Regions from separate parts of the Candidatus Enterococcus lemimoniae genome, predicted to be linked through region 2. Evidence: predicted binding sites of a transcription regulator. Region 2 holds the regulator's gene; the other holds the start of a gene.

Region 1 (12,426 bases), 450 kb from region 2:
AAAGTAGTTCTTTCAATCCATATAAAGTACTATCAAAATTAGCAGTTGAAGATCCTAGTAAATTAGAAACAGTTGTGAAGGAATTAGAAGACCTTCCTAAAATCATCAGTAACAAAAGGAGTCAATATGGAAGTTATAATTGATAGACAGAGTGTATGTATGGGTGATGACATTACAAGTCACAAAACCAAAATTCAAGTAAGCGAAGATATTAGATTTCTAGAACTCTTTAAAGAGTTAATAACAAAAAATTATTTCCCACATATTCAAGGAAATGATGTCGTATGGGTTTTAAGGTTTGCTGGTAAAGATAGGATTGTTTGGAAAACAAAGAAAAATAAATTTTATGAATACAATAAGTCGTGTTGTTCGATAAGTAAGAATGGAAAAAAGATTCCAAAGGTTACTTTTATTTATTATTCAGCAGTTAAAGAGTGGACAGAAAGACAGGAAGACTATCTGGAGAATAAGATAGTAAAAAATTGGTTTGATATGTTGAAGAATTTTTCTAAATAGCTGTTTATGGAATACTGAAAGCATTCCTAAAAAGGATGAGAAAGAAGTGTGAAGAAAGATGAAAAAATTTATTTGTTTTGTTTTAGTTTCAGTTACATTATTAGCGAGCTGTGCTAGCAATAAATCAACCGGGTCTGTAGATTCTACTAAGCATTCGGTCACTAATATTAGCACTTATAAAAAAGAAGAGACCTCATTATCCAGTTCGATAAAAACAGAATCAATAGAAACTACTCAAAGTTCACAAGCAACTCCAAATTCTGAGGAAGCCAAGTACCCTAAAATTACAAAGACGTTGCTTAATGGAAAATCTTGGTATGAAGGAAATTCTACTGGTGTAGAAAACCAACCAAGACAAGGTTTTACTGAAGATAAGCTTCATGATCTTTTCGGTAATGAATTGGAATATGAAATTATTTCTGATGATAATGAACAAACATCTAGGGTTCTTGATTCTAGAAAAAATGAACTTGTCGATATTAAACTTCAAACAAAAATTAAAGTGAATAAACCAACCGTTGATGGTACCTATAGAGACGTATTCTACTATTTATATTATAAATATGACGGATCATTGATGATTGTACTAGAAGGAACTCCGGCAAAAGAGAGCGATTTGACAAGTTATCCTTTGGAAGAAATAAATATTTGGGGAAATTAGAGTGAATGAACAAACGGAATTTTTCACAGGTGACAGCTATAATATACTCAAACCGTTATCAAAAACTATCAGTAAGGAGTTAATAGGCCTGTAAAAAACGATTCAAACAAAAATAGGTATTTGTATATCTTAGAACTTGAAAATAATTGTTTTTATGTTGGGCAAATGTTTAGTTCAATAAAAAAAGATTAACAAAACATTTTAATGGGAAAGGTTCAGCATGGATAAAGAGGGATCTGCCAATAAGATTAGTAGATTTGGTCTATCTAGGAAATTTTACTTACACAGAAGGTGAATGCATGGAAAACAAATATGTATTTAAGTATATGAAGGAATATGGATGAGACAAAGTTAGAGAGGTATACACTTCACATTGAGTGATAGCAATGGGCATTGGATCACTATCAAAAAACACAAGAAGAAAAATGTTGTACGCGGGATTAAGGATGCAATTATTCCAGATAGGGCTCAAGACTAATGTTGTAAAAAGGATCGATAGCAGTATAGATTTGATAAAGAATGATTGAATGGAGAATATACACATGAGGAATGTCATCATTGTAGAATATATACATGAATTTAAGGTATTTAATTTTATCAAAAGCAATAATCCTATCCTTTGTTTATCTGTATACAGAATACGGGTTAAATCTTAAACCACCCCAAAAAAAGTAAGAAGTAAGTGTGAAGAATGATTAATAACATGATAAGAGCTATACTCCAAAAAAGATCGATAAATAATTGAAATGGAGCAAGATAAATTAATTTTTCAAACATTCAGCAAAAAAATATATTAGAATTAAATTTTTATGGGATGTAACGGATAAGACAATTGACAATCTAGAATCTAGTTTTCAAGATTTGTTTTCCCAGTCGGAAGACTATGAATTGAAAACATTTGAAAGACAGTCCTTTGAAGAACAGAATACTAAAACGATATTAGTGAAAATACCTGCGACTATTCAAAAAATTAATCATAAGCTATCCTTCTACAGAGCAGTGTTACAAGAAGAACTAGATAGTGAAAATCTAAAGAGGGTCGGGACTATTCGCTATTACGTGGATATAAATCGTATTTTCTATATACAACTTATCTTTGAAATGAGTTAAAGACTTTGTACCAAAAGAATTTAAAAGAAGAATTTTGATGAGACAATATGTAGAGGATGCTTTTACAGATAAAATTTTTTCAGGAAATTCTGCTGCTATATGCATATTAGATACTTGGATTGAGAAACTTTAATGTTGAAAATTGGAAAAGAAAATAATTTGTCTGAAACTGTTTTTTCAGTAAAAAAAGGTTTTTGAAGAAGGAGCGTAATCAGTATTTTAAAAGAGGATGTTTGATAAATTAATCTTAATTTAATGAAAAGGAAAAGTGACTATGTCAAACGGAAGAAAAAAGAAACTACCTGCAATGAGCTAGTCGTTGTTAGGGCAACAAATGCGATGAGATTTTCAGAGATTCCAGCTTTTTTGGGAGCGCTATTGAAAGCTGAATACTTATTCCATGCTATTTTCTATGGATGAAATAGACTTAATTGCCTCTTGTTTAAAAGCAAATCCTTGAGGATCAGTTTGTATTTTCAATTTAGAAGCAAAGCATGTGTTCCTATTTAAAGAAATATTCACTCAAGTTAAAGGGACTAAATTACAAACAAAAGATTATTATGTACAGTATGAAGAAATGAGACAAAAAAATAATTCAATACTGTTTGAATTTAAGCGGTTAACAAAAAAAGAACTAACGATTTACTAATTTGCTTCTCAAAAGAAAAGTTCTGTCTAAAGAGCTTTTCTTTTTATTTGCTGGCGATACTAAAAAATTAATTTTGGGGTGTGTTTCTTGGGAGAATTAAAGATGATTGTTTATTAACTGACAAATTAAACACTCTATATGAGAATGCTAAAATCAAACTATACTGCCACTACAGCTTAAAAAAATGAATATATTTTTATTATATACAGAAAAAATTAAGACAAATTCTTCCCTTTCTCAATTTTTCTCTGGTGCAAGAAAGAGATAAGTTATTTAAGTTTACTTAAATGAATAATTAAAAATCAGTTGAATCTATCAATCAAAGTTTTTTAATCTATTGATCCAATTTATTAAAAATACAATACTTATTATTTGCTAATGATTTCAATTTGAATTAAATTAAACATAATAAGTAATTTTGATTGTTAAGTTTAAAATGTTTCACAGTCAGTTTAGAATAATATAATTTAAGGAGGCAGTCATGAGAAAATTTACTCATTCTATAATTGCATTAGTAGGGACAGTGATTTTATTATTAGTAGCAATAATACCTAGTTCACTTATAATTGTGGGAAATCGAAGTCAATATGAAGTCAATGCAGAAAGTTCCGTGAGCACAGTTGATTTAGCCAATATTAACATTTTAAAAGAGACGCAACTTTTTTCTAAAAATGGCACATCTGTGAGTGATGGTGTTAAATTGGAAAAAAAAGAAGATTCTACATATGATTTGGATTTACTGTTTAAAGGAACTGCAGTAGCAGATGTTGGGTTGGTGTCACCTAAAATAATTGTTTTTACCATACCAGAAGAACTGAAAAGCAAGATTGTTGGACCGATCAAGATCAACATCAATGCTAAATTAATGCCAATCGTGCCTGGTGATGTTCCAGGTGTGAAAGACTTGGTTTTAAATGTTGGAGGGTTAGTTACTAAATTACTTGGATTGGCAAAACCTTTAGGCTTACAACTAGATTCATTAGAAAAAGCATTTGAAGGACTTAATTCTCTTCAAGATTTAGGGAGTTATCATGCTACTGTTGAAGGGAAATTATCACCAGATGGTAATTATGTTATGGTAGATTTTACAGATGGACTAGGAGAATATGTTCGTGCAGCATATGCCAATTTATTTAATCCGTTGAAGGAGGCTGTGGATGGATTAAAATTTACTGGACTACTAGCTATTTTAAATCCAACTCTTGATTTGTTAAAACCTGCTGTTAATGATTTGTTAGAGCTTGTTGGAAAAATTGCTGATGGTACATCAGATGTATTAACAAATGCGTTGCAAGCCAATGTACTTGGAAATGTTGATGTTGATTTTTCTACAACAGTCTTTGATGTAACCGCTGAAAAAGCGCAAGTAACAGTAATGGCAGTCAATGATCCAGTGATTGATTTAGAATTATTAAATACAATTTATGCGAATGGAGATTCTATCAATCTTTATTTTGACAAAGCGGTAGAAAATCCGTTGGCGAATTACCCAGTTATAAGCCCGATTGTTGAAGATATCATAGAAGGTATGACAGACGTTAAAGGGCGTGTGGCTCTTTCACAACCTATACCAGAAGGAACAACATTCAATGCCAAGGTTGAATTACCAGATGGAAGTATACTAACGAATAATATTAATGAGGATGGTTCTTTTGCAGTTCCTTTTGGTAAGTATCAGCCTCAAGGAAACGACCAATTAAAAATAGTAATCGAATCTCAAGTTGGAAGTTATTCTAAAGTTAGTGAACCTACAATTAAACAAGTCATTGCTGATCCCTTTCTTAAATATCCCATTGCAAAACCAATTGTTGAAGATATTCTTGAAGAGGCCACAAGCCTTAAAGGTAGTGTAACGCTCACTGAACCATTGCCGGATGGTGTAACATTTAAAGTGAAAGTTCAGTTGCCAGATGGAGCCTATCTGACTGGAACAATCAGCCAAAGCGGAACCTTTGTAATTTTATTTGATAAATACCAACCAATAGGAAATGATCAATTAAAAATAACAATCGAAGCAAGTGATGGGAAGCGAACGAAAAGTAGTGAACCTGAAATCAAGCAAGTGGTTGTCAATCCGCTAAACAATTATCAAGTGCCAAAACCGCAGTTTGAAACGGTAAATGAAGGAAGTAAGGCTATTACAGGAACTATTCCATTAGTGAATGTTCCAGTAGGGACTAATTTGTTTATGCAAGTTCGATTTCCTGACGGGTCTGTAAGAAAAGTAGCACTTGAAAAGGATGGAACTTTTTCGATTCCTATAGTAGATAAAAACTTAAAAGAAGGCAATCCTCTAAGGTTAGTAACTATTGCAGAGCATACACAATCTTTGAAAGGCAAAGAAAGTGACAATGTAGTTTTTGCAGTTGGTAGAATTCCATCTTTAGAAGGGTACATCGTTCCAACTCCTGTTGTATCCCCAATTTTCGTTGGCGATACAATGATCAAAGGATCTGTGAAGATTACTTCTCCTCCAGAGGGGACTCAATTTAAAGTTAGAGTGAGATTCCCTGGAAGTATTTACGAAGAAACACTTGTGAATGCAGATGGGACCTTCTCACTGGATATTTCCGGTCGACAATTAGCAGCAGGAACTTCGATCACACTTAATACAGCGGCAACACTTGGCACTGAGGCAGCAGCTAGCGGTCGAGTTATTGTTTCTGTCGGTGCCAAATAAATAGAAGATTTACCAAAAAAGAGAGGGTGCATAAAATGAAGAGTTCAAAATTCGTTACGACTAGCTCTACTGCTTTATTATTGTCAGTTATGTTAGGGACATTATTTTTAGGACAATCTGCTTCTGCTGCTGATATAAATAAGGCAACCGATTTAGATGTCACATTTACGCCAGGTGCTTTAACTTTAGAGGCTGTCTCTTCAATCAGCTACGCATCACAAACAATTTCAGTAAATGATGCATCATACATTCCAACAAACCCTAGTGCGATTAATGTTGTTGTTTCAGATGCTAGAGGAACCAATGCTGGTTGGAAGTTGAGTGGCAAACTGAATGGTTTTAAAGATAATGCGGCCACAGCCTCTTTGCCAAATGCAAGTTTGAATTTTAAAAATACACAGGCAGGAACAAATAGTGATGCTGAAGCACCAACACCCGTTAATACAGTTAAATTAACGAGTGGAGCAGCAACTGCATCTCCGTTTGCAACAGCTGCAGTAGGTGCTGGGGCAGGGACTTGGACTTTTACTTGGCCTGATAGCGAAAACAAAGGAGTTACGCTCAATGTACCTGCTGCAATGGCAACACTTGGCAAGCATACTTCTACAATTGACTGGACATTAGCTGATGCACCATAGAAATAAAGTATGATCTATAGAGAGTGGGATGAGAACTATTTTTATTCCACTCTTTTTTTCTGATTAACTAAAAGGAGTGATTTAGATGAATAGGTGTTCTAGATCAATAACGATTAAGTTATTCTGGTTATTTGGTCTTATTTTTTTATTTGGTTTGTTGCAGACTTTAAACGCTTCAGCACAAGACAAAAATAATGAAACGAATAGTTTTTATGTGCAAGCAGTTATACCGGAGAATCAAGTTGACATCAATAAATCCTATTTTGATTTGAAAATGCAGCCAGAAGAAGAACAAGAATTACAGGTTAAGTTGGTCAATCCAGAAGCAGAACCAATCACTGTTTCTGTAAATGCGATAAATGCGTCGACGACAGAAGAAGGAATGATCGATTATACGGTCAAAGGCATCAAAGACAAAACACTAAATTATCCTTTTGAATCATTGATCAAGGTTCTTAAAACAACGATTTCATTACAGCCGTATGAAACAAAAATTGCTCGTTTTCATTTGAAAATGCCGAAAGAACAATATGACGGTGTGATAGTAGGAGGATTACGTTTTACCAAAAATCTACCTGAAAATGAAGTAAAGAACAAAGAGGTGACTATTCAGCAGCGATTTCATTATGTAGTAGGTGTGGTCTTGAATGAAACCGAGACCACAATAGTGTCAGATTATGAGATGGATGCAGTCAAAGTAGCAAAATCTAAACAGGGGAAGAAAATGTCTGTCATCCATTCGATTCGGAATAAAAATGCTGCTATTTCAAAGGAAATAGAGCTTAAAATGATCATCCGAAAAAAAGGAGACAAGGCTCCCTTGATCGAATTAGAGAAAGAACATCTGGAAATGGCACCTAATTCGGTCATGGATTTTCCTGTACTGATAAAGAGACAGTTGCAGAGTGGAAAGTATACTAGCCATACTCAGATTTTACAAGATGGTAAAAAATGGATATTTGAAAATGAATTTAATATCACAAAAGATCAAGCAAAGCTCGTCAATAAGGAGATTGAAGACAATAAAGTCAAGAATAAAGTACCTTCTTGGCTGATTGTAGTGGTCATTATATTGACAGTACTTGTATTGATTCAATTCTATATTTTGTGGCTAAAAAGGAGCTTAAATGTGAAGCATTTGGATGATGAAAATAAAATTTAGTCAAACATCTTTTCATAAAAGTCTGTGACTATAATTATATGGATTAAAATCGGAATAATAAAAACGTAGAGGATTAGAATATGTTTATTTAAATTTATTATCATATATGAAGTTGTTTAATCTGACGAGCCGTAAGGAGTGTAACGTCATCGGTTTTAACTTCAGAATATTGTTTCACCCACCGAGCGACAGAAAACAGGACGATACCATATTCATTGGCTAATGCATTTTATGATTTTCCATCTTCCTAAAGTGTTACGTTTGTCTAGCATAAATAGTGTCTACTTTAATTAGAATACATGTAAAATCCAACAAGATGGAATGGCAATAATTTTTGTCAAAAAAATTATTGCCATTCCAATTTGTTCTGAGAGGTCTCTTATTCTTTTAATTTTGTCTATTTTCAAAACTTAAAAAGTTGTTCCCCTTTACAAAATGAACATACGTTCGTATAATTGATTGTGAAATAGAATAAGGAGAGGATTGAGATGATATTTGATTATGAAAAAGAACCTAGAAGAGTGCTTTTTTGTATTGATGTAAAATCTTTTTATGCATCAGTCGAATGTGTAGCTAGAGGATATGACCCGCTAGAAAAAATGCTAGTTGTAATGAGTCATGCTGAAAATACTGGCGGTCTTGTTCTGGCGTCTTCTCCAAAAGCAAAAGAAGTGCTGGGAATCACTAATGTAACAAGAAAATACGATGTGCCTAATCATCCAGATTTAATGATCGTACCACCGCGGATGAATGAGTATATCAAAGAAAACATGAAAATCAATGAGCTCTACAAAGAGTATGTTGCCAATGAAGATTTGCATATTTATTCGATCGATGAATCCTTTTTAGATGTAAGTGCTAGTTGGAAATTGTTCGGTCAAACACCAAAAGCTATGGCTAAAATCATCCAGAAACGGATAAAAAAAGAGACAGGATTAGCAATCACAGTTGGTATTGGCGATAATCCTTTACTAGCTAAATTAGCGATGGACATCGAAGCGAAGCGCAACAAAGAACGGTTAGCTGAATGGCACTATGAAGACGTTCCTGAAAACGTCTGGCGTATTGAATCAATGACGGATATGTGGGGGATTGGTCACCGTTTAGCCAAGCGTTTAAACAATTTAGGCATTCGATCTGTGTATGATTTGGCTCATGCAGATGTAAACAGTCTCAAAAGGAATTTGGGGGTTATTGGCGAACAGTTATATGCCCATGCCCATGGTATCGACCGAAGTCGTTTGTCCGAAAAATACATACCAGAAGAACGTTCCTATAACAATTCTCAGATTTTGATGCGCGATTATATGAGACAAGATGAGATCGAAGTTGTGATTAGAGAGATGGCGGAACAAGTAGCAGCGCGTCTTAGAAAAGCCCATTGTCAGACTGAATGTGTTCATTTATCTGTGGGCTTTTCAAAATCAGCTTTGTCGGGTGGATCAGGTTTTTCAAGACAAATGAAAGTACCTTTAACAAACAGCAGCAGGCTACTGATTGAATACTGTTTAACTATTTTTAGACAACATTGGCATGGAGAAGAAGTACGACATATTGGAATTACCTATTCCAAACTGAACTATAATACTTATATTCAATTAGATTTATTTCATGAGCCTGATGAGCAACTAAAAGAACGAAAACTAGACCAGTTGATTGACGAAATTCGACAGCGCTTTGGCTATGTTTCATTGGTTCATGCAAGTTCAATTTCCTCTGGCGGTACAGCAATTTCCAGAGCATCACTAGTTGGCGGGCACGCAGGAGGAATGGAGGGCTTACAATGAGCAAGGAACGAGATTATTATTTTGAACAATATCAAGATCGGAAAATGAAAAAATGGGCAGGTTTCTATTTATCTGAACATACAGCACTCATTGAACGAGAAAAAAAAAGACAGCCAGCCGAAAAGAAACGACAAATGAGTTGGTCAGACATCGATGAAGTGTTAGCGCAGGCCTTTCAAAATCAGGTTGAAGTGACGATTCAAAAAGAAGAACTAGACTCTGAAGGGAATTATGGAGCAGATATCATTGGCCTGATTCAAGGTCATGACGAATTGGGCCTCTATGTAGGCGGACATAAGATCGGCTACGATGAAATACGTCATGTCCAGTTATATTAAAGAAAACCCTCTAACTTTAGATAAGGTGCTAAAGTTAGAGGATTTTCAGTTTTAATGGTTAGTGACAAAAAAGAATTCAACTAATGCGTATAGAACCATCATTAGTGTAATCAGACCACACACGATCATATGACGACGTTTATGCATCATTACGATTGCAATAAATTCTCTTAAAAAGGCATTAGGTAGAAAATAGAAAGCTGTTCGAGCCCCAATCCCATCTGCCTTCAGATTGGCCATTTTGGCAAATAGTCCGGCACGAAATAGATGGAAATTGTTCGTTGTGAAAATCGCTTGAAAACCAGTTCCCCCAAAATCTTGCTCCATGATTTCTTTTGAAAAGCGCATGTTTTCCAAGGTGTTTTTAGAATTGGTTTCAACTAAAATAGCTTCTTCTGGAATCCCTTTTTCAATGGCATATTGTTTCATCGCAATACTTTCAGCGATATGCTCATCGTCACCTTTACCACCAGACATCAAAATTTTGGGTGGATTCAAAGTAGCATTGGACTGGGCTTGGTAAAATTGAATCGCTTTTTCGATTCGTTTGCCTAAAAGTGGTGGTACTGTTTTGCCATCAATCAAACCTGAACCTAAAACAATAATGAAATCCTGCTCATATTTTGGCTGATTAAATTGATAAATAATCGAAATCGTTAAAAAATTATAGAAAACGATTGAAAAATAAAACATGATGAAGGGTAAGATCCCAAATAATAGTGAAGCCCACTGCGGCAAAATTCGCGCTGAATAATAATTGAAAATCAGAAAAACGGTCAAGCCGATAGCTAAAAGCAAGGTCAATAAATTCGCTAATGAATGGCCTTCTTTACGCATAACGACAATCGCATTCCAATATAAGAAAGCGAGTAAAGCATAAAGTCCAATCAATAGCAGTAACAACAAAACGACACCTGTGATCCCTGCTAAAATAATCAATAGTGGGTTCAGTGTTCTAACAAGCAAAACCCCCAAATAGGTCATCCCGACAACTAAAAACAAATTAAAGAATAACCCATTGATTAATCTACGTTTTTCCTTGAAATAACAGAACAGGAAGAATAATAAAAAGCTTAATGGAATCAAAAAATAATAAGTATGAAGTTGTATTTCTAAAAAAATGACATAAACAATAAAACAAAGTGAAAACCAAAGCAACTCAAAAAATTTCCAATTTTGGTTTACCTTTTTTTTCCGCCATTTCGGAATAATAAAAACGCCAATAAGATAAATAAGCCCAATGATAATACTAAAATAATTCCCCATAGATAGAACTCCTTCAATAAATGATTTCACATTAGTATAACGAAAAATAAGCGAAAAAAAAACTACAAACCTTAAGTTAATGTAAATATCTTATGATATAAGTGAATAAGTCCGACTTAGAATGAAAAAATAGAAGAGGTTGGGACAGGAGTGTTTAACCCCGAGAAATAAGAAGGGGTTGCTTCTGCTCCCACCGTTTATTCATATTTAGGGTGTTAAACAAAAGTGCTTTTTACTTTTGTCCCACATCACTCCATTTCAGACTTATTCAGAAAAACGAACTGGAAAGGTGATAAAAAAGCTAGTTCCTTGGCCTTCTTCTGATACTAATGAAAGATGCCATTCATATTTTGCAACAATCGAGGTAACGGCGAAAAGACCAAGACCAGTCCCTTCATCAGCAGATTTTGTTGTAAAGAAAGGTTCAAATATTTTTTCTTGTAATTCTGTGGGAATCCCTGGACCGTTATCAGAAATTTCCAAGGTAACAAAACGATTCAGCTGATTCATCTGATAACTTGTCTTTTTCAGCTGTTCAGTTAATTCTTTTGAAGCAGGTGAAACAGTTACGTGAATTTCTTGCTGTTTTGTTATATTCTCTTTAGTCGCTTGATAGGCATTGGTAATCAAATTGTAGATCAAATTCTGTAAATCGGTTTCTTCCAATTTTGTCGTCCCTAGATTTTCTTGGATAGACAGAGTCAATTGTACTTTTTTAGGGATGATTTCTCCAATCAAGTGAGTAGCAACCCCAATAGCCGCTGAAATATCGATCCATTCTTGAACGCTTTTTTGAGGTTTTGAAAAGCGTAGAACATTGGATGAAAGTTGTTTTCCCTTTTGAGCAGAATGAAGAATTTCCTCTAAATCTGCTTTTAATACAGGATCCTCTCCATGTTCTTCCAACAACAACTGAGTGTTGCCGATAATCGGTGTTAAGAAATTATTCATATCATGGACGATCGAAGTTGTCAGTAGACCGACTGTTTCCATCTTATTTCGTTGGTAAAGTTCTAATTCCAATTGATGCTGCATTTTTTGTTGTTTTTGTTTTTCGATCAGCTGCCGGTTTTCTGCTTCAATCGTTTCTTTTTTTCTAAAATTATGAATAAACAACGAGCAAATGATAATTAAAAGTAATAATAAAACTAAAAGGAAGGACAACACAATGACAAAATTAATAATATCATCATTTCGTTCATTATAATCAGCATTGATTGCAACGACCCAATGAGCGAGACCTACATCGATCCATTCAAAGGCACTGATTTTTAAGACCTCAGTCGGTGTATCTTCATCCCACCAATAAGATTTATAGGTTAATTTTCCTGAATCATGGCTTAGCTGATATTTTTCGAGACGTTTTAAATCAGAATAATCAAAATCAGGATACAATTTTTCTCGCCCATTAATAATATCTAAGCCAACCTGTTGGGCGACCGGATGCATCACAACTGTCATCGAGCGATCTTTGATCATGGGATACCCTTTGTAATCTAATTCAAAATCTTGTAAGAAGTTTTTATAAAATGCTTCTAGATTTAGCGGTAAAATCAAATAGCCATCAATAGTGCCAGCTGCGGTACGGATTTCTTGATAAAAATTGACATAGGCCTTTT
Region 2 (12,426 bases):
GATCTCATTCTATCACTCATTTCATTCTTTTTTGGCTTTTTGACAATCAGGACATAATCCATATAATTCTAGTCGGTGTTCGTTGATTTCAAAGCCAGTCAATTTACTTGCTGCCATCTCTACATCTTCCAAGCCCGGATAATGGAAATCAACAATTTTGCCACAATTTTGGCAGATTGCATGGTAGTGTTTTTTTGAACTAAAGTCAAATCGGCTAGATGCATCACCATAATTCATTTCCTGAACAAAACCAATATCAGTAAACAAACGTAAATTATTATAAACAGTCGCAACACTCATATTTGGAAAACGATCTTCTAGTGAACGATAAATTTCATCAGCTGTTGGATGGCTATGATTCTCAATTAGATATTCCAAGATTGCATATCTTTGAGGAGTAATACGAATATTGGCTTCTTTTAATTCTTCAAGTGCATTCTTTACCAATATGTTATCCATTTGGTTCCCCTCCCAGTCTTCTTTCCTAAATGATACTATTTCTAATCTGACTTGACAAGAATAATCGTGCAAATAGTAGGGGAAATGGCAGGTTTATCTCAATTTTTTGTATTTTTTTAAACTATTACATACTATTTGAGTGGTTGATCAAGTAAAAAAGAGAAGACGCAAATTTACGTCTTCTCTTTCAATCGCTAGTTATTCAGGAAAATTATATAAAGCCGTTGACAGATATCGTTCCCCGTTATCAGGAATAACAGTCAGTACTTTTTTCCCAGCACCTAACTCTTTGGCAACTTGGATTGCAGCGTTTACGGCTGCCCCTGCTGAGATTCCAACAAGTAAACCTTCTTTAGTTGCTAATTGACGGGCGGTTTCCATAGCCTCTTCACTTGGTACTGCAATTATTTCACTATAAATTTCTGTATTTAACACTTTTGGAATAAAACCAGCGCCGATCCCCTGAATTTTATGCGGTCCTGGAGAACCGCCTTCTAAAACAGGTGATTCGGTTGGTTCTACAGCAACAATCGAAATTTTTGGATAAACACGTTTTAACTCTTTCCCAACACCTGTAATCGTGCCACCAGTACCTACTCCAGCCACAAACGCATCCAAACCGGCCGGTCCAAAAACATCCTGAATTTCTTTGCCAGTCCTTTTTTCATGAGTTGACGGATTAGCTGGATTATCAAACTGCATCGGCATGAAAAAGCCATCTTTTTCAGATAACGTTGTCGCTTTGGCAATTGCACCTTTCATTCCTTCAGCTCCTGGAGTCAACAATAACTCAGCACCGTACGCCTGCATTAATTTTCTACGCTCAATACTCATTGTATCAGGCATTACGATAACGACTTTATAGCCTTTTGCAGCGCCGACCATTGCCAAACCAATTCCAGTATTCCCACTAGTAGGTTCTACAATTGTATCTCCCGCTTTCAGTTGGCCATTTTTTTCAGCAGTCTCGATCATACTTAAAGCAATCCGATCTTTTACACTTCCACCGGGATTGAAAAATTCAAGTTTCACAAAAACGTCAGCCGCTCCATCTGGGACAATCTGACCTAACTTTACAATGGGTGTCTTCCCTATCAATTCAGTAACTGAGTTAAAAATTTGAGTCATGATTCATTCCTCCAGTTTGATATTCATATAGCTAAAAAATCTGTCTTGTGTTTATAATAGCTTATATCAACTTATCTGGCTATCATTTTGCAACTGTTAGTCAATTGATAAGTTCTCTTTAAACAAATTTAACAAACATGTTGTAATGTTGTATAGTATAGGAGACTTTAAAAATAGTAAAGTAGGAGTTATTTTATTTATGAAAATTATTAATATTAGTCCGCGAGGCTATTGTTATGGGGTTGTTGATGCAATGGTCATCGCTAGAAATGCCTCGCTTGATGAAAATTTGCCTCGCCCGATTTATATCTTAGGGATGATCGTTCATAATAAACATGTGACTGACGCCTTTGAAAGCATCGGGATCCGCACTTTAGATGGAGCTAGTCGTAAAGATATTTTAGCACAAGTTGATCAAGGAACGGTTATCTTTACAGCTCACGGAACTTCACCAAAAGTCAAACGATTAGCGGTTGAAAAAGGCTTGACCGTGATTGATGCAACTTGTCCTGATGTGACGATCACCCATGAGTTGATTGAAACAAAGGTTACAGAAGGCTATGAAATCATTTATATTGGTAAAAAAAATCATCCTGAACCTGAAGGCGCTTTGGGTGTATCGCCAGAACATGTTCATTTAGTCGCTAATCAAGCAGATATTGCTGATTTAGACTTACACTCTGATAAAATTTTTGTCACCAACCAAACAACCATGAGCCAATGGGATGTTAGCGATTTGATGGAATTGATTCAAAAAAAATATCGTAATGTGCTTATTCATAAAGATATTTGTAAAGCAACTCAAGTTCGCCAAGAAGCCGTTGTTGAGCAAGCACAAGGTTGTGACTTAACGCTCGTTGTTGGTGATCCTAAAAGTAATAACAGCAATCGTTTAGCTCAAGTTTCCATTGAACAGGCTGGTGTTCCTGCCCACCGCATATCTGATGTATCACAAATCGATCCTAAATGGTTATATGATGTGGAGCAAGTAGCCGTGACGGCAGGTGCTTCTACTCCAACACAAATTGTCCGCGAAGTTCTTGACTATTTAAAACAGTTTGATGTAAATAATTCTTTAACACATTCAATGGAGTCAACTACAACTTCGGAGTCGATTCTACCTCGCCCGAGAATCAAAGATCTAACTAAAAATCGTCAACGTCGTTTAGAAGAATTGCGATCTGGAAAACGATAAAAATAAAGCTATCAACAATTCGTCATCCAGATGACGAATTGTTGATAGCTTTTCTTAGGCAACTTGTAACACTTGTCCTACAGTGATCAATTCAGCTGTAATACCATTTGAAGCCATCAATTGATCCACTGAAACTCCGTATTTTTCAGCGATTCCCCAAAGAGTGTCACCAGAGGCTACTGTGTATGTTTGCCCAGCAACTGTAGCACTACTCTGTCCAATTGCTGTTTGATCGCTACTTGCTTGGTTTTCATAACCTGTAGTGGCTACGGTACTACCACTATCGTACGCTGTTAAACCGTAGGCAGAAATCAACCAGTTCAATTTACTTGCATAGTTAGGATCCGTTGCATAGCGACCAGCTAAAGCCGCTGTTGCATCCATATAACTCGTTGTATTACTTTTCCATACACCAGAGTAATGATAGTTACCACTTGAAGCTATCGTTGTTTTAAGCACGTTAGCATGGTCTTGAAACGACTCAGTATAGGATGGATAACTTCTAAATGGTTCGGTTACAGTGACCCATTCACCATTCAAATATTCAGCTGTAGGCATATAAACTGTTTGTCCGCCATAGCTTCCTTTGACACCGAATAAATTATAGTTTGGAGCCGCGGCTAAACCTGAAGTTCCATAACTACTCTCTAATAATGCTTGAGCAATCATGACAGAGGCATATAAATCATTTGCATCCGCTACTGAAGCAGCTGAGTATCCAATAGAATCAATAAATGCTTGTTGTGAAACTGCTCCTTGAGTTTCAACTTCTGTTGCTTGAACACCCAATGGTAACAGATTCCCTGCGACAGGAAGAAATACTAATGAAGTCCCAATCACAGAAACCATTCTTTTATGATTATTCTTCTGTGTTTTTTGTTGGTGTCTACTACTTCTTGTTTTGATCTCGTCCATTCATTTGTTCCTCCTCAATAGAACATCGTAACATCATTTTACTCGTGGAATTTTTTATAAACAATTATTTACTCCTGAAATTTGAAGTTTTAAAGTGAGCGTAATCTAGCTGAAATTTTTGTTTTATAATTTCAGGTGCAATTGTTTTGTTCAGTTTACATAGTGTCTGTTTTTCGACTGGATTTTCCGGCAAGAATCCTTTATTTTTCTATTTATTAACTTTTTTCTAATAAATAGAAAACTATTGCAAATATTACACAAATATTACATTCTCTCTTCTATTTAGTTTTTTACAAATCATACAATCTATTTACCCAACAAAAAAAGCAAAAGTCCAGCTGATTAGGACTTTTGCTTTTTCACTAACTAAATACTTGCTATTTATAACTCATTATATTTTGTTACGACATTTTCAACTGTAAAGCCAAATTCTTTTAAGACTAAATCGCCAGGAGCAGAAGCGCCAAAGTGATTGATCGTCACAGTTGTACCGGCTGTACCAACATAACGTTCCCACCCAAATGGTGAAGCCGCTTCGATTGCCACACGCTTAGTCACAGCTTTAGGTAAAACAGATTCTTTATATTCTGCTGTTTGCTTTTCAAATAAATCGAAACTTGGCATTGAAACGACTGAAACATCTTGACCTTGTTCTGCCAATGCTTTTTGAGTTTCAATGGCTAAGTTCACTTCTGAACCAGTTGCAATTAGGATTCCTTCTGGTTTGTCCCCTTTTTGCTTAGAAATCACATATGCACCTTTTTGAACTAGCTCTCCAGCATGTTCTTTAGTTCCTTCAATAACTGGTAAGTTTTGGCGACTTAAAACTAAAACAGTCGGAGCATCTTTAGTCGTCATAGCTATTTTCCATGCAGCAACTGTTTCGTTTCCATCAGCTGGACGAATTACTTGAACACCAGGCATGCAACGAATACTTGCTAATTGCTCAACAGGTTCATGCGTTGGGCCATCTTCCCCTACCGCTACAGAATCATGCGTCAGTACATAAGTTACAGGAGTATTTTGAATCGCTGCTAAACGAACCGCAGGACGTAAATAATCAGTAAAGACAAAGAATGTTCCACCATATACACGGCTACCACCATGTAATTGAATTCCGTTCATCGCTGCAGCCATGGCAAACTCACGAACGCCAAACCAAATATTGCGGCCTTCATATTGACCTGGTTCAAAATCTTTTTCTGCTGCAACCATTGTATTGTTTGATGCAGATAAATCAGCGGAACCGCCCCAAAAACCTGGAACAGCTTTAGAGATTGCTTGAATTGTTTCTTTACTTGTTACGCGACTTGCAGCACTTGACCCTACCTCATAAGTTGGTAATTCGTTATCCCAATTTTCAGGAAGTTCATCCGCAAAAGCTTGTTTGAATTGTTTTGCTAATTCAGGATGTGCTTTTGTATAGTTTGCAAACATGTCATTCCAGTTAGTTTCAGCTTTGCCGCCTTTTTCTATCATTGTTTCTTTAAAACGAGCAGCAACTTCTTCCGGAACAGTAAAATCAGGATATTCCCAACCATAAACAGCTTTAGCCGCAGTAATACCATCTGCTCCGATTGGGGCACCATGAACAGAAGATGTGCCTTCTTTTGGAGCACCATAACCAATAACTGTTTTGACTTCGATCAAGGTTGGTTTATCTGATTCAGCTTTAGCTGTTTCAATTGCTTTAGAAATTTCTTCTAAATCATTACCATCTTTCACTAAAATATGTTGCCAACCGTATGCTTCATAACGAGCTCCAACATTTTCTGTGAAGGCTTTTGAAGTTGGCCCATCTAAAGAAATATCATTTGAATCGTATAATACGATCAGTTTGCCCAATTTCATGTGCCCAGCCATCGAGCTCGCTTCTTGAGAAACACCTTCCATCAAATCGCCATCGCCGCATAAAGCATACGTATAGTGATCGATCACAGGGAAACTATCGCGATTATATGTCGCAGCAGTGTGCGCTTCAGCCATCGCCATTCCAACTGCCATTGCAATCCCTTGACCTAAAGGACCAGTAGTCGCTTCAACACCATCTGTATGATGGACTTCAGGATGCCCTGGAGTTTTACTACCCCATTGACGGAAACTCTTCAAATCATCCATTGTTACACTGTATCCTGCTAAATGAAGTAAGCTATAAAGCATTGCAGAACCATGACCTGCAGAAAGAATGAAGCGGTCTCTATCTACCCAATTTCTAGCAGTTTTTGGGTTAACTTTCAAATGTTTTGTCCAAAGTGCATATGCCATAGGTGCAGCACCCATTGGTAAGCCAGGATGGCCTGAGTTTGCTTTTTGTACCGCTTCAATACTCAATGTACGAATCGTGTTGACGCCTAACTGATCAGTGTTGTCAAACAAAAAAATCATCTCCTATTTAGGTTTTTTTTACCTTTATTAACTATAGTTTAGCGTATTTCGTTTATGAAAGCAATTACTTTTAGTAAAAAAAACTGAAATTATTTTCTATTATGCAGGCCTTTTGCCTTTTGGATCTCTTTTAACTTCTCTGGTGTAACGTCGTTTCCTTTAGGATCAACGACTTTCATGCCTTCGATATGGTGACGCATACCGCCGCGGAAAGCAGCTAGATATTCTTGACGAAGAACTTTTTGTTCTTCTTTTTCTTTTTCAGTCAACTCATTTTCTTTTGCTTTTTTGGCAAGTTCGTTGATACGGTTCATTTTTTCTGATGATAACATGCTTTTGCCTCCTTTACTTTCCATGTCTATCTTATAAGATGAGCGCCAAAAATACAACTATATTCTTAATAAAAAAGGAAAACAAAAACTATTAGATACAGAAATTAGTATTGAAAAACCTACTTACTTTTTAGTAAAAATAACCTAAATCCATGTTTATCATAAACACGAACGCTTGTTTGATTCCTGTACAAAACTATGGTACACTAAAAATATAAATTGAAAGAAGGTGCGGATTGTGGTGAAACGTACAGACACAAGACAAATCGAAGTACTAAAATATATATATGAACAAGTTGAACTTAAAGGCTACCCTCCAACTGTAAGAGAGATTGGAAAAGCAGTTGACCTTTCCTCGACATCCACTGTCCATGGCCATTTAGCCCGTTTAGAGAAAAAAGGGATGATCCTGCGTGATCCTACAAAGCCAAGAGCCATTGAGTTAACAGCGGACGGTCTAGAAAGAATTGGGGTCAAACCTACTGTGATCCCTATGCTTGGTGTTGTTACAGCTGGTGAACCTATTTTAGCAGTTGAAGAAGCATCTGACTTCTTCCCGCTTCCACCTGATCTAAGAACAGAAGAAAATGCTTTATTCATGCTGACGATTCGAGGAGAAAGTATGATCAATGCTGGGATATTAGATGGTGATCAAGTCATTGTCCGCAAACAAAGTACTGCCTCAAACGGTGATATCGTTATCGCTATGACTGATGAAGATGAAGCAACCTGTAAACGTTTCTTTAAAGAAACGGATCATGTTCGTCTTCAGCCAGAAAATGATGCTTTGGATCCAATTATTTTAAATAATGTCAGTATCTTAGGTAAAGTTGTTGGTTTATATCGCAATCATATTTAGAAACAAAGAGGTTGGGACAAAAGCGGCTAATTCTGAAAAATAAGAAAGATCGCTGCTACCTACCGTTTATTCGGATAATAATAGCCTGATACATAACGTGAAGAGTTATGTATCAGGCTATTTGTTTCTTTTATATAAGTAGCATAAATAATTTTACTCTGCAGTCACTTTACGCTGATAGGTCTCAAATTGGTAAGCATAACGATTATTTTCATCTTGCTCCCCTTCACTTAAGTTGATCAATGTCCAATCATCCCAAGCAACAGCAGGAAATTTGGTATCACCTTCAAATGAATGATCAATAACAGTGCGATACAACACATCACAATAAGGTAAAAAATCCTCATATACCGCTGAACCACCTGAAATAAACGTAATTCCAGCAAAAGATCTTGCGTATTCGAGCACCTCTCCCACAGTATGAAATACAGTGACTCCTTCTGCTTGGTATCCTTTATCTCTGGTTAAAACAATTGTTTGACGATTTGGTAACGGGCGGCTACCCATTCCCTCAAAAGTCTTTCTACCCATCACAATAGTGTTATCTTCCGTCATTTGTTTAAAAAACTTCAGATCATTTGGCAAATGCCAAGGTAAGCGATTTTTCTTTCCAATCGTTCCTTGTTCATCTTGTGCCCATATGGCTGCTAACATCGGGGAACTCCTTTCAAATTAAACGGCAATTGGCGCCTTGATTGCAGGATGCGGTTCATATCCTTCAATGACAATATCTTCCATTTCAAAATCAAATACCGATTTTTTTTCTTGATTTAATTTTAATGTCGGGAAAGCTCGAACTTCTCGAACCAGTTGTTCATTCATTTGCTCGATGTGGTTAGTATACAAGTGAGCATCGCCAATCGTATGAACAAAATCGCCTACTTCTAAACCTGTTTCATGCGCAATCAAATGAGTCAACAAAGCATAACTAGCAATGTTGAAGGGTACACCTAGAAAAACATCCCCGCTACGTTGATATAATTGACAACTTAATTTTCCATCATTTACATAAAATTGAAACATCGTATGACATGGCGGTAACGCCATCGAAGGAACATCTTCTGGATTCCAAGCCGAGACGATCAAGCGTCTTGAATCTGGTGTTTTTTTGATCATCGTAATAACATTTTTTAATTGATCGATAAATCCACCCTCTTTGGTCTCCCAATGGCGCCATTGCGCACCATAAATGTTGCCTAATTCACCATGTTTGGCAGCAAATACCTCATCCGATAAAATCGCCTCACAGAATTTTTTATGTTCTATTTCGTAATTTTGCTTAAATACTTCGTCTGTTAGGACACGATGACCAAAATCAGTCATATCTGGACCCTTGTAATCATCACTTTTTACATAACGTTCAAATGCCCATTCATCCCAAATATGATTGTTATGTTGTAAGAGGTAACGAATATTGGTGTCACCATTCAAAAACCATAAAAGTTCGCTTTTGATCAAGCCGAAAGGCACTCGTTTAGTCGTTAATAAGGGAAATCCCTCAGATAAATCAAAACGCATTTGATGCCCAAAAATACTCCGCGTCCCTGTTCCAGTCCGGTCTTCTTTTAGATGACCTTCCTCTAAAATTTTACGGCCTAATGCTAAGTATGCTTCTTCCATAGTTTGTGCCTCCTAGTTTTCTGCAAATTCACTCAAATATTCCCAGCGTTCCATCTTTTCATCCAGCTCTTCTTCCACTCTTGCCAATTCTGTTTGAAGCTGTTGTAGTTTCGTAAAGTCATCACCTTGATGATTCATCTCTTCTGTAATTTTAGCTGATTGCTCTTCAAGATGTGCTATATCTGTTTCAATTGTTTCCCATTCTCTTTGTTCCATGTAAGTTAACTTTGTTTTTGCTTTCTTTTCAACTTCGCTAGTCGGTCTTACTTCTGCCTTCGTTACTTTTTTCGCTGGCTCTTTACTTACCGCTAAATAGTCGCTCATCGATCCAAAATAAGTCGTGATGTGACCTTCTCCTTGAAAAACCAGTAGTTTATCCATTGTTTTATCAAGAAAATAACGGTCATGAGAAACAGCGATCACAGCACCTTTAAATGTTTGAATATAATCCTCTAAAAGAGTTAAGGTATCAATATCTAAATCATTTGTCGGCTCGTCCAATAATAACACATTTGGTTGACCAATCAAAAGTTTTAATAAATACAGCCGACGTTTTTCACCACCAGATAGTTTCCCAATAACTGTTCCATGCATGAAACGAGGAAATAAAAACCGTTCCAATAATTCAGCCACACCGATGGTTGTTCCATCGCCCCGTTGCACTTGTTCCGCCGCTTCTTGTAAATAAGAAATCATGCGTTGGTTAGGGTCCATCGCTTCATTTTGTTGCGTATAGTAAGCCAAGTTAACTGTTTCACCAATTGAATAGAATCCACCGTCTAACTCTAGACGACCAGCAAGGATATTTAATAATGTTGATTTGCCAGCACCATTTTTTCCAGTAATCCCAATCCGATCTTTTGCTTGAATAAGCAAATCAAATTCTTTTAAAATTGTTTTATGTTCGATTTGATAGTCACCATTTTGAATTTCTAAGACTTTTTTACCTAATCTCTGGGTTGCAATATCCATTTCTAGCTGACCTTTTTGATTGACTTGATGGAGATTTTCTTTTAGGTCATGGAAACGATCTTGCCGCGCTTGTTGTTTGGTTCCTCGAGCTTTAACACCGGCTCGCATCCATTCCAGTTCTTGTTTGTAGAGTTGTTTTCTTTTTTCTTCTTGTTCAACACCAACTCGTTCACGTTCAGCCTTAGCAATGATATACGCCTCGTAATTCCCCTTGTATTCGTATAGTTTTCCAAAAGAAAGTTCGAAGATTCGATTTGTGACCCGATCTAAAAAGTAACGATCGTGAGTCACCATCAAAATAGCTCCGCGGTAACCGTTCAAAAAGCTTTCTAGCCAATTGATCGCTTCATAATCCAGATGGTTGGTTGGTTCATCCAATAATAGTAAATCAGGTGATTCAATCAATACTTGAGCAAGACTGACACGTTTCTTTTGTCCACCAGATAACTCACCTATTTTTTTGTGCAAGGTTTCAATCCCTAGTTTTTGTAAAATAATTTTAGCATCTGTATCTGCTGTCCACGCATCTTCTTTATTCATGCGTTCTTCTGCTTGAGCATATTGTTTTTGAACGGTAGGATCTAGTCCGTCTTCCGCTAATGCAAGTAGCGCCAACTCATAGTTTTTAACTGCTTGAATAATTGGCGTTTCTCCTTGGAACACGGCTTCTACAACGGATAGCTCTGGATCAAACTCTTTATCTTGAGAAAGATAGCCGACTTGATAGTCATTTGGCTGTTGGATCGCCTGACCATCACCATCTCCACCAGCCTTACCCGCAAGAATATTCAACAAACTAGTTTTTCCAGTGCCATTTGTCCCGATCAAGCCAATCCGGTCTTTATCATGAATATGGAAAGAAATGTGATCAAATAATGTTTTCTCTCCATATGTTTTCGTTAATTCAGTTACTTTTAACTCATTCATCTGCTCACGCCCTTTTCATCCTGCTTATTGTATCAAAAAAATGTAAAAAAAAGAAGCTAGTTTTCTTAGTCTGCTTCTTTTTTTAATTCTCTTGTCAGTTTCCTTAGTGGAACAGCACTTGAAATATCGTTGATCGAATAGGATTCTAGCAAATTGACATTTTTCCGATATTCATTTGCTTCAAGAGAAGATATTTTTCCAGAGATCTCATATTCATCGATCACTTTTCGTTCTTCCTGATAGCCAATCAATAGTTCTTTTACATAGTTAGATTGAGAGCGAACAATAAAAGAATCAATAAAAGTCCCATCTTCTAGCCTATGCGCCAATTGTAGCCGTCCTTCAATAAAGAAACGAATGATTTCCTCATCGTAAACACCATTTAGATTATCCAAACTCTTCAAAATAACTTCTGTATTTTGTAAAAAGACTTGGCGAACATTTTCTAGTTCTTCTTTTTGAAATTCTCGTCTATTTTCTTCATCTTTCTTAGCGAATAAATGCTTTGGATGAATAAAAAACGCAATAATTTGGCGAACAAACAGTAACCAAAAACCGATAATCGATAGTAACTGCCTGGCAATTGATCGTTCCATTCTTGATATCAAACGTTCATATAACCGATAACCTTCGATTCCGATTTCTTTTTGGCGAAAGCTCTCCTCCAAACCATCTCGTTCAATCGAAACAATCAATGCACGTAACTCCTGTACTTCTTGTCGTTGATCTGATGGGAGTTGCTCTGTATACAGTTCTTTTACGCGATCTTGATAATTTTCAATCACAACATTCATTTCAACATGTGGATCTTCTTGATTTATCTTTTTAAGTTTTTCGATAACCTCTTGCAACAGCATTATGCCTTGCATGTTTGTATTTTCAATCTCATCTGAGTCAGTTAAAAATGGTAAAACAAGAATCCCTCCAACTAACGTGACTAAAATCACACAAGCCGTGATAAATAAGAGTAACGATCGTTCAGGAAAATCTTGTCCATTTAAAGTCAAAGGCAAAATAAAAATAGTCGCCAAACTAACCGTTCCTTTGACACCACCAAACGTTAAAATCAGCATTTCATTCATCGAATGCCAAACGTTCTTCAAACCATTTTTTACACTATAAATCACAAAAATGGAGAAAAATCGAGCAACAAACAACGTAACACTTAAAATCAAAATAACCAACATCAAAAAGCTGTTAGAATATGTTTCACTATTCCAAATCGGCGAAAAGACTTGAGATAATTCAATTCCTAAAAATAGAAAAACAAGGGCATTTAGCATAAACGTAATTGTGCCCCAAGTACTTTCAGAGACGCTAGAAAGCTCTGCTTCAAACAAAGAGACCTTTTTAAAACTCGCTGCTTGCATAACGCCTGCTACAACAGCTGCGATGATTCCAGAAACATGAAATAATTCAGCTACCATATAGGCTAAAAAAGGCAACAATAGTTCTAGCAGTAAATAACCTGTAACATCTCTTGCCGAAGCTTTTTCTAAAATCATAACAACTTGACGTTTGATCATCACTAAGACAGCACCTACAAAAGCGCCTCCAATACTGGAGACAACTAAAGTAATTCCTGCATCGGCAGCTGAAAAACTCCCAGTCAATAAAGCGGCTAACGCAAATTG

What was found. The regulator LexA, encoded in region 2, represses DNA repair genes until DNA is damaged. The targets are predictions, from matches to a motif close to CNAACANNTGTTNG.
Region 1: the regulator LexA is predicted to act here: its motif matches at 7,853-7,866, upstream of A5866_RS00400 (Y-family DNA polymerase).

Annotation. Positions count from the first base shown of each region.
Region 1 is NZ_CP147248.1:66,408-78,833, forward strand. It holds gene A5866_RS00365 (hypothetical protein) at 1-143, shown strand, start outside; gene A5866_RS00370 (hypothetical protein) at 160-516, shown strand; gene A5866_RS00375 (hypothetical protein) at 575-1,177, shown strand; gene A5866_RS00380 (hypothetical protein) at 2,066-2,287, shown strand; gene A5866_RS00385 (adhesive domain-containing protein) at 3,418-5,616, shown strand; gene A5866_RS00390 (WxL domain-containing protein) at 5,652-6,254, shown strand; gene A5866_RS00395 (DUF916 and DUF3324 domain-containing protein) at 6,340-7,416, shown strand; gene A5866_RS00400 (Y-family DNA polymerase) at 7,905-9,203, shown strand; gene A5866_RS00405 (hypothetical protein) at 9,200-9,541, shown strand; gene A5866_RS00410 (YdcF family protein) at 9,593-10,807, opposite strand; gene A5866_RS00415 (sensor histidine kinase) at 11,072-12,426, opposite strand, start outside.
Region 2 is NZ_CP147248.1:517,129-529,554, reverse strand. It holds gene A5866_RS02660 (RidA family protein) at 1-8, opposite strand, end outside; gene perR (peroxide-responsive transcriptional repressor PerR) at 22-459, opposite strand; gene cysK (cysteine synthase A) at 658-1,587, opposite strand; gene A5866_RS02645 (4-hydroxy-3-methylbut-2-enyl diphosphate reductase) at 1,787-2,782, shown strand; gene A5866_RS02640 (glucosaminidase domain-containing protein) at 2,837-3,697, opposite strand; gene tkt (transketolase) at 4,079-6,073, opposite strand; gene A5866_RS02630 (DUF896 family protein) at 6,172-6,414, opposite strand; gene lexA (transcriptional repressor LexA) at 6,653-7,273, shown strand; gene A5866_RS02620 (dihydrofolate reductase) at 7,427-7,927, opposite strand; gene A5866_RS02615 (thymidylate synthase) at 7,946-8,893, opposite strand; gene A5866_RS02610 (ABC-F family ATP-binding cassette domain-containing protein) at 8,906-10,792, opposite strand; gene A5866_RS02605 (cation:proton antiporter) at 10,858-12,426, opposite strand, start outside.